One region of the Paenibacillus sp. FSL R5-0378 genome, then DNA from elsewhere that is predicted to be linked to it. Evidence: predicted binding sites of a transcription regulator. Region 1 holds the regulator's gene; the other holds the start of a gene.

Region 1 (5,063 bases):
TGCTTCAGCTTCATAATCGGATTTCTGAAGCGATTTTGGGCAATGACGGACAATACTTTCCCGTTTTGTTCCGCAGCTTTGATCATGGCGTCGCATTCTTCAAGAGAGGAAGCCATCGGTTTTTCCACGATCACATGACTGCCTGCATTCAGAAAATCAATAGTAACGGGCGCATGAACAAACGGAGGCAGACAAACGGAAACCAGGTCGATCTCCTGATCAAGCAGTTCCTTGTAATCCTTAACGATGACAGCGGCCAAACCGTATTGCTCCCGCTTGGCTTCAGCCTTCTCGGGATAAAGATCACATAACGCAACAATTTGGCAGCGGTCCTTCAACTCCAGATAACCTTCGATATGAGCGGACGAAATCGCCCCGGTCCCTATAATCGCAACCTTAATCATCCCTTTAACCTCCCATGAACTTCACTCATTGGCATATAAGGATATTAACTGAAGCTGCGAGAACATTGTGCTTCGCTGTGGGGGAAAAAATAACACTAGATTGCGGTTCTGCGATAGAATACATTCGAAAGCGAGTACATACGGGGGAAGAAGGAGGCAGCGGCCATGTCTTTTGTAGCGGGTAACTATAGCGAGGTGCCCCTGCATTTTGCCTATAAACGAAAAAGCGTCAACGATGAGCATAAGGAAACCTTCCACTCCCATCTCGGGGTGGAAATATTGTTGATCCATCAAGGGAAAGGGACGATGATCGTCAATAACAACCGCTACGACATCAAACCGGGCATGCTCTGCATTTTTCAGCCTTATCAGCTTCATCATCTCAAGCTCGAATACGACGAAGGCCAATGCTTCGAACGCTCTCTCGTGACCTTTGAACCGACGATGTTTGAGTCTTATTTTGAAAAATGGCCTTCGCTTCATACCTTTTATCGATTCTTGTATTTAGGGGAACTCTCAGTTCCGTGCTTGTATGACACCGGGGATGAGCTCCACATCCTGGACGCTGTCTACAAAAGCTTGGATAATCAATTACCCGCGCTTTCAGAGGCGGAAAGATATGAGGAATTTTCTTTATTTCTCGTCATGCTGTACCGTTCGATCCAACACGTATGGGATCAGCGGACGGAAGCCGGGCTGCCGAAACCGGCCCTTCGCCAAAATCATCAGGTGGAGCACATATTGACATGGATCGAGGCCAACTATACGTTACCGTTTCGGCTGGACGACATGGCCAAGTCGCTGCATTTATCTCCCTATCATGTATCGCATCTCTTCAAAGAGGCGACAGGCATCAGCATCTCCGAGTACATCATGGCCCGCCGGGTCCATCAATCCGTTCTGCTGTTAACGACCACGAAAAAACCAATCTCGCTCATTGCTGAGGAGATTGGTTTAGCGAACAGCTCTTATTTTTGTAAATTGTTCAAACAGCGCATGGGTATTACGCCACATCAGTATCGGAAGAAGTGGGCCAGGGCTTAAAATTAAAAAAAACAAACAAAAAAACCCTTGATTCCCAAGGGTTTTCTTCTATGGAGCCTAGGGGGATCGAACCCCTGACCTCATCGCTGCCAGCGATGCGCTCTCCCAGCTGAGCTAAGGCCCCTTATCATTTTCTACTGATTTATTATGTATCAGCGACTCTTATAATTTATCAAAGATTTATGCATGTGTCAACAAAAAAAATCAAAAAAGATTTTGGAGCTCATGCAAGTGTTCAGCCTTATGCTCTCATGACATGACCACCGCCAAAAGCAAAAGAGGCCCTGGAAGGCCCTTTTGCTCTTTAAGATGGTTGCCGGACCGGCAAAGCAGCATGCTCCCTTACGGTTAGTCTTCCACCGTATTTTTGGACAGCAGCCCCTTCAGCTCTTTCATGAACATGTTGATATCTTTAAATTGGCGGTAAACCGACGCAAAGCGGACATAAGCCACCTCATCCACGGGATACAGCTGCTCCATCACCAGCTCGCCGATCTGCCGGCTCTCCACCTCCGCCACGGCGGTGTTGCGCAGTGATTTCTCCACCTCGGAGACGATCATGTCGAGCTGCTCCACGGATACCGGGCGCTTCTCGCAGGCACGAATCAGGCCGCGGAGGATTTTATCCCGGCTGAACTCTTCCCGGCTTCCATCCTTCTTGATGACCATCAGCGGCGTTTCCTCCACCATCTCAAACGTGGTAAAGCGCCGGCTGCACTTCTCGCACTCACGCCTGCGGCGGATCGATTTATTTTCGTTAGCGGGCCGTGAGTCCAGCACTTTCGTGCCGGCATAATCACAGTACGGACATTTCATGGTAAACTCCCTTCCTTTGCAAATCACGGTGTATATAGAACAAAATCACGAACATTCACAGGGTCCGAATACCGCGAACCCTTATCCCGTCAGGGATTAACTTGCCGCCTCACCGAAATGTATTAAATTTCCAACAAAAACTTTTCAAAAAGAGTAATGAACTTTTGAGCTTCGAGACATAATACATTTACAAACAGCGAGGAGGTGAACAACAATGGCTTCCAACAACAACAGCTCCAACAACCTGGTAGTACCTAAAGCTACCGCAGCCCTGAACCAATTGAAATATGAAGTCGCTCAAGAACTGGGTATCAGCATCCCACAAGACGGATACCAAGGCAACATGACTGCATATGAGAACGGTTCGATCGGGGGACTTATCACTAAACGTTTGGTGACCCTGGCTGAACAACAACTGGCTGGTCAATTCTAATTCGGTTTGATACCCGAAGAAGTGTTGGAGACGCTAACCTAGCTTCTCCAATGCTTCTTTTGTTATGTTTAGCGACAGAACAGTACTCCCTTTAAAACTCGCTGTATATCCGCGTGTACTGATTGTAGTAATAAATGACCCGCTGGACGTAGTGCCGGGTTTCCCCGATGGGAATATTTTTGACCGAGTCGTAGGTCCCGTCCCATACGCCCCTTTTCAGCCAACCGTCCACTTTACCAGGCCCCGCGTTGTATGCGGCGATCACGGCAATCCGGTTTCCTTTAAACTGCTCCGACAGCGTTTTGAGATACCAGGTGCCGATTTCGATGCTGGCCTCCGGCTCATGCTTAATATGGTCCAGCGTCACCTCCGGAAGCTTGGCCTTTTCCATCGCCCAATTGGCCGTATCCGGCATTAACTGCATCAGGCCGAGAGCCCCCTTCTTGGACTCCTTGCCCAGCTTGTAATTGGATTCCACCCGGATAATTGAAGCCACCAGAAACGGGTCGACGTCATAACGCTCAGCCTGCTCGCGAATGTTCTCTTTATAATGAATCGGGTAAAACCACGACATCCAGTTCGTATTAAAAAACAGGATGACGACAAATCCTAAGAACAACAGAAGAAGCACTCTTTTTTTGCGTAAAAACTTCATAGCAGGCCCTTCCGGTTCCAAAATTCATCCACTTGGCGCTCCGTCTCGGAAGGTTGTCCACTGTTGTCGATCACAACGTCGGCCCGCTTCTTCTTCTCTTCGATATCCATTTGGGAACGAATCCGCGCGACCGCTTCATCCTTCGTCAGCCGATTCCTCTCCATCAGGCGTTCCACCTGAACCTCAAACGGGGCATAGACCAGCAGGACCTGCTCAAACATCGCTTCCAGACCCGATTCAAACAGGAGCGGGATGTCCACCACTACCAGGCGGTCCGGGTGCTCCTGTTCAAAGGTGTGCATCTGCTCCCGGATCTCCTGACGGATCGCAGGATGCGTAATATCGTTCAGAGCTTTGCGCTCGCCCGGATCGTGAAACACGATATCCCCCAGGCGTCTGCGGTCCAGCGTTCCGTCCGGAAGGAGGATGGCTTGTCCAAAATGCTCGACGGCCGCCGCCAAAACCGGATGACCCGGGAGCATGACTTCCCGGGCGATGACGTCGGCGTCAACAAGCAGCGCCCCCTTGCTGACTAAGAGGGCGGATACGGTACTTTTTCCTGTCGCTATTCCTCCGGTTAACCCGATGTTCATATCCTTAACTCACCTCATAACAGCTTCATTATTCCCATTACAATTAATAATATTGCCGGCAGCACCGTAAACCGGCGCATCCACGTTCGGGACGCAAAGCGCAGACCCGTCTTCATTCCGACGACCAAAAAGGTGCCGCTGAAGAGAGCGATCACGAAGGCGGTCAGCAGCGGCGAAAAGCCGAGCAATGCCGCACCTAGACCCGCGCCGAACGCATCCAGGGACAAGGCGATGCCAAGCCACATGGCCTCCCATCCGGAGATGCTGCCCGACTTATCCATATCCGCAGAAGACGGCGTCCGCAAAATGCGGATCACGACGCCCAGCTTCCGGATTTCCAGTGAAAACACCGTCTGTTCTGGTGCTTCATGCTGGGCAGGGTCCAGTGTACCTTCTCCGCCGGAGCTTTGCAAGCCTAGCCCCTCCATCCCGCTGGTTTGGGCGTCTTTAGCCTGCTTGGCGAGCTCTGCGTCTTTGGCTTCCAAGACTTCTTTGCCTTCCCCGCTTTTCTCCTTCTGGATCCACATCTGTACCAGCGACCACGAGCCCATAATAATCAGGATGACGGCTCCAATGATGGAGGCGATCGAAGGGGATACGAATTGGGCCAGCAGCACGCCCACCTGCATGGACACATAGATGATGACCCCGGAGCACAAAGAAATAATCGCTATCGATAACGGCGAAATCCTCATTTGACGAAGGCCGTATGTAATGCCGACACCAAAACTGTCCAAACTTAATGCTAACGCAAGCAGCAGCAGTGCAAGAACATGACTGAGCACCCCGTTCCCTCCCTGTGACAGAAGCGGTGCCCCGAAAAAGCCTGTAGTATGGATCAGGCATTCGGAAGCCCCGCTTCATAAGATATCTCTACCTCAGTATATGGAGGGTACAAAAAAGGGGTGCACGCCCAGTTCGAATTGTTACGATTTCAAGGTTTGGCAGGACGGGCAGAAATGGGTTCCGCGCCCGCCAACGACCGTTTTCTCCACGGCGGTGCCGCAATTTACACACGGCTGGTTCTGCCGGCCGTAAATCTTCAGCTGGTGCTGGAACATGCCCATCTCACCTTGTCCATTGACATAAGACTTGATGGACGATCCCCCCACCTCAAC
Region 2 (5,063 bases), 1.6 Mb from region 1:
CGTGCCGACGTACAGGCCGTGAATGCTCTCGTCGCGGATGATCAGGTCGATGATTTCGCCGCTGCTGGTCATTTTGCCCTGGCCGGCCAGGTAAAGCGGATAGAAGAAGCCGCTGTAGAACAGATAGCTTTCCAGGAAGACGGAGGCGGCCATCGCCTTGTAGAGATCGCGCTTGGATTGAATGTTCGCGTACCAGGATTCGATGCTCTTCGCTTTGAACTGCAGCTGCTCGTTGTCCTCCACCCAGCGGAAAATGGCGTCGATCTCCTCCGTCGAGGCGAGCGTGGTGAAAATGCTGCTGTACGATTTGGCGTGGATTTGCTCCATCATCGACATGAAGCCGAGCACGGCTTTGCGCTGCAGGCCTTCCACATGCTCCAAAATTTTCGGCATGCCGACGCCGCCCTGCAGCGTATCCAGCAGCGTCAGTCCGCCAAGAACATGCTTGTAGGCGGTGCGCTCCTCGTCGGTCATTTTGATCCAGTCCATTTTATCGTCGGACAAAGGGATTTCGTCGTCGGTCCAAAACTGCATGATGTTCTGCTGCCAGAACATGAGCGTAAAATCGTCATCGGGCCGGTTCCAGTTTACTGCTTTCATCAGACCATTGCTCCTTTTATAGAAGAAGGCGACAGGGGCTGTTCAAGCCCCCGCCGTCGCCTTGCGTAATATTCGAATTTAGACAGCGCAGCTGGTGCACTCTTCGATGGACAATTTTTTCGTCCGGGTGTAGTACAGCGATTTCAGCCCTTTCTGGGCGGCGTAAATATAGAAACGGGACAATTCCCGGGTCGATACGGTGCTGTTGACGTGCAGCACGGTGGAAATGCCTTGGTCCACATGCTGCTGGATTTCCGCGATCATGTCGATCAGGCGGAACTGGTCGATATTGTAGGCCGATTTATAATACCACTGCGTTTCCGCGCTGAGGAACGGCATCGGGTAATATGTCGTCGAGTTCGCGTAGGTACGCGTTTCGATATGCTCGACGATTGGCATGACGCTGGACGTCGCGTTCTGGATGTACGAGATGCTCTGCGTCGGCGCGATCGCCAGACGGTAGGCATGGTACAGTCCGTGCTTCTGCACAAGCGCCTTGAGCTGCGCCCAGTCCTCAGGGGACGGGATCTCGATGCCTTCAAACAGCTGCTTCACACGTTCCGATTGCGGCCGGAAGTCCTTTTCGAGGTAGCGGTCAAAATAGGTACCCTTCGCGTACTCGGACTTGTCGAAATCCCGGAACGTTTCGCCGCGATCGCGCGCGATTTCCATGCTTTGCTCCAGCGAGTAGTAGTTCATCATCATGAAAAAGGTGCTCGCAAACTCGCGCGCTTCCGCGCTCTCGTATGCGATTTTGTTCTTGGCCAGGTAACCGTTCAGGTTCATGGCTCCAAGGCCGACGGAGTGCAGCTCCTTGTTGGCGAGGCTCACGCCCGGCGCGTTCTCCACGCGGGAGTGATCGCTGACGACGGTAAGGGCCTCGATGCCGACACGGACCGATTCTTTGATTTTTCCCTGCTCCATTACGTTCACGATGTTCAGCGAGGCCAGGTTGCAGCTGATGTCCCGGCGAATTACATCAGCGACACCGTAGTCGTTGATTTCCGAAGTCTCCTGCAGCTGGAAAATTTCCGTGCACAGGTTGGACATTTTGATCTGGCCGACATCCTTCAGCGCATGCACCTTGTTGGCGTTCGATTTGTTCACGATGTACGGATAACCGGACTCGAGCTGGATCGAAGCGATTTTCGTCAGCATGTCACGGGCGCTCATGACGGTTTTTTTCGTTACCTGGTCATTGGCGAGCAGCTCGTCGTACATTTCGTCCATGTCCAGGTCGTCCAGATGCTTGCCGTAGGCTTTGTACACCGAGTAAGGGCCAAAGACCACAAGCGGCTTGTTTTGGGCGGCGAGCTCGTAAAATTTATTCGGCACAATCAGCCCGATCGACAGCGTCTTGATGCGCAGCTTCTCGTCGGCGTTGATTTTCTTCGAATCAAGGAACTCGATGACATCCCAGCCGAAAATGTTATAGTATCCGGCACCCGAGCCTTTACGCTGGCCCATTTGGTCGGCATAGGAGAACGCGTCCTCCATCAGCTTCAGCACCGGCATGATGCCTTTGGCCGCTCCGGCCACGCCTTTGATCGGTTCGCCGCGCCCACGCAGCTTGGACAAATTGACGGCAACGCCGCCGCCGATTTTGGACAGCTGCATACAGGTGCCGAGCACGTAGTTGATCGAATTGAGCGAATCGTCCATTTCCAGCAGGAAGCAGGAGACCAGCTCACCGCGGCGGCTTTTGCCGGCGTTGAGGAAGGTCGGGGTCGCTGGCTGCAGCCGCTGCTCGATCATCGCTTCGGCGATACGGAGCGCTTTACCGATATTCCCTTCGCCCAAGTACAGCGCCACGATGGCGACGCGGTCCGGATACTGCTCCAGGTACTGCTTCTTGTCGTTAGTTCTCATCGCATAGTCCTTGTAGAACTTCGAGATCGCCATGTAGGACTGGAATTGGAAGTCGCTGCTCCCCGTCAGGTTGAACACGGACTCGACTTCGTCGTAGGTATAATGCTCAAACACGTTCTCATAGTAGTCGTTGCTGATCAGGTAATCCAGCTTCTCGCGCAGGGAGCCGAACTTCATCGTATCGCGCTCCACTTCCTCCATAAAGGCGGCAACCGCCTCCCGGTCCTTTTCCAATTGAAAGTAACCGTCCAATCCGCGCTGCATAATTTCGTTGTTGAGTTCAATATGCTTCAATGCTCCGCACCCTCTCTTTGAAAATCTCTGTATCCCGCATCGTTCCCGAAAGCTCAAACTTGGTGATGACCGGCACATGGTACATCTCCGATATCGTATCCGCGCTCTTGGCGAAACGAGGCCCCCAGTTCCGGTTGCCGCTGGCCGACACGCCGCGAAGCATGCGGTTGTTCTTCGACAGGAAGTTGGACACTTTCTCGGGCACCTGCCCAAAACCTGTTGTATACGTTACGAGCACGTAAGGCTCATTCACCTGCTCCTGCTCTTCGATCGGAATGGCTCTCATGTTCAGCTTGTTGACAAAGCGTCTGACATTGCCGGTCTTGGAATCATAGACGATCAGCATGATCCTTCACTCCTGAATAATGTTCTCTGCCGTGGTCACGGGCGCAAAAAAAACGTCTATTGACGTCATTGTAGATAACCACACCACATATCGTGGTCGTTATTCTTGTGATCACAGAATGGTTCAGCTTCGCTGAAAATGAAACCCCTTAATCCTAGAACTACACTGAATAGACTGGGATAGAGGGAAAATATGTTATATATACTATGCCGATGGAAATCAATATGTAGATGATATTTGGCATGTAGTAAGAATAATGCATCAATATATTGATGTGGTCAAGCCTATGAGAATCATGTTCATGGGTGCGCTTGCAGCCTGCTTGACGCCTTGAAAAACAAAAAAACAGGGAGCCTCCCGGCGATCCGTAAGCGGATCGATTCGGGGAGATTCCCTGTTTTTCTTCGGTTCCAAAGCCGCGAATATTTACACGCCTTGGATTGGAGTGCTTTCCAGAACTTTATCGATCAGTCCGTATTCCTGCGCTTCAGCTGCGCTCATGAAGTAGTCACGGTCGGTGTCTTTCTCGATGCGCTCCAGCGGCTGTCCGGTACGTTCGGACAGGATGCGGTTCAAGGTGTCGCGCATTTTCAGAATGCGGCGGGCGCGGATTTCGATATCCGTAGCCTGGCCTTGCGCACCCCCGAGCGGCTGGTGGATCATGATCTCACTGTTCGGCAGGCCGAAGCGTTTGCCCTTGGCGCCGGCGTTCAGCAGGAACGCGCCCATGGAAGCGGCCAAGCCTACGCAGATAGTAGATACGTCCGGTTTGATGAACTGCATGGTATCGAAAATCGCCATACCGGCCGTAATGGATCCGCCGGGGCTGTTAATGTACAAATGGATGTCTTTCTCCGGATCTTCGGCTGCGAGGAACAGCAGCTGGGCGATGATAGAATTGGCGACCACGTCATTGACTTCGGTGCCCAGGAAAATGATGCGGTCTTTCAGCAAACGGGAATAGATGTCGTAAGCCCGTTCACCGCGGTTGCTTTGTTCGACGACCATAGGAATATAACTCACGTGGAAAACCTCCCTTAATTGGCTCAAAATAGGTCATTCTATACATACTGTTACCGTATTAACCACATGATAAACAATTTCAAACAAAAAGTCAAAGAAAGTCAAACTCAAGGTAAAAAAAATAGCCATCTGATTGGCTGTGGTACGTTTGGTTAAAAACATAACGTAGAACGGTTACCGTTCTGCGTTCTCTTCTATTGAAGAAAAATGGCGCGCCCGCGAGGAATTGAACCTCGATCTCAGGCTTCGGAGGCCTACGTCATATCCATTGGACCACGGGCGCAAAATTCAATAGCAAGAGTTATTATATGATAGCTTGCCTCAAAATGCAAGGGTTAAGTTATTAATTTTTTTGAATCAGGAAAATGCTGTATAGGAGGAAAGGGTGATGTGAATTATAGTCAGTGGACTACTTGCAACCAGCGCCATTATTGAGTAGAATAGTGGTGGGACTTAAAACGTTGACCCGGGACATTTTAGGGCCAGGGGAGAGAGGGAAGCGAAGTTGCAGGAGTGGAAAGAAATGCGGGATATATTAGAGATACAAAAGCAGCTTCTGCCTGATCTCGTGGACGTTCTCAAGACCAGATACACCATTCTTCATCAGATCATGCTGTCGGAGCTGATCGGCCGGAGAACGCTCGCTGCATCCCTGCATATGACCGAGCGGGTGCTGCGGGCCGAGACGGATCTTCTCAAGTCCCAGGGCCTGATTGAGATCGAGAGCTCTGGGATGAGGGTCAGTGAGGCGGGAAGCAAGCTGCTCGAACAGATGGAGCCGATGGTGAAAGTGCTGTTCGGCCTCAATGATCTTGGCGAGAAGATCCGCCAGACGTACGGCTTGCGCAAAGTCGTGGTCGTGCCCGGGGATTGCGAATCGTCGCCCCTCACGAAGCGTGACTTGGGACGCGCGGGTGCCAAAGCGCTGCTT

The links. The regulator NrdR, encoded in region 1, represses ribonucleotide reductase genes. The targets are predictions, from matches to a motif close to AACACNATATATNGTGTT.
Region 2: the regulator NrdR is predicted to act here: its motif matches at 3,189-3,206, upstream of nrdI (class Ib ribonucleoside-diphosphate reductase assembly flavoprotein NrdI).

What each region holds. Positions count from the first base shown of each region.
Region 1 is NZ_JBBPAY010000001.1:2,325,765-2,330,827, reverse strand. It holds gene MKY74_RS10970 (Gfo/Idh/MocA family protein) at 1-404, opposite strand, end outside; gene MKY74_RS10965 (AraC family transcriptional regulator) at 570-1,448, shown strand; tRNA gene MKY74_RS10960 (tRNA-Ala) at 1,500-1,572, opposite strand; gene nrdR (transcriptional regulator NrdR) at 1,797-2,264, opposite strand; gene MKY74_RS10950 (alpha/beta-type small acid-soluble spore protein) at 2,479-2,697, shown strand; gene MKY74_RS10945 (lytic transglycosylase domain-containing protein) at 2,789-3,352, opposite strand; gene coaE (dephospho-CoA kinase) at 3,349-3,945, opposite strand; gene MKY74_RS10935 (manganese efflux pump) at 3,960-4,730, opposite strand; gene mutM (DNA-formamidopyrimidine glycosylase) at 4,872-5,063, opposite strand, start outside.
Region 2 is NZ_JBBPAY010000001.1:697,004-702,066, reverse strand. It holds gene nrdF (class 1b ribonucleoside-diphosphate reductase subunit beta) at 1-600, opposite strand, end outside; gene nrdE (class 1b ribonucleoside-diphosphate reductase subunit alpha) at 679-2,763, opposite strand; gene nrdI (class Ib ribonucleoside-diphosphate reductase assembly flavoprotein NrdI) at 2,750-3,109, opposite strand; gene clpP (ATP-dependent Clp endopeptidase proteolytic subunit ClpP) at 3,536-4,132, opposite strand; tRNA gene MKY74_RS02995 (tRNA-Arg) at 4,341-4,415, opposite strand; gene MKY74_RS02990 (sugar-binding transcriptional regulator) at 4,656-5,063, shown strand, end outside.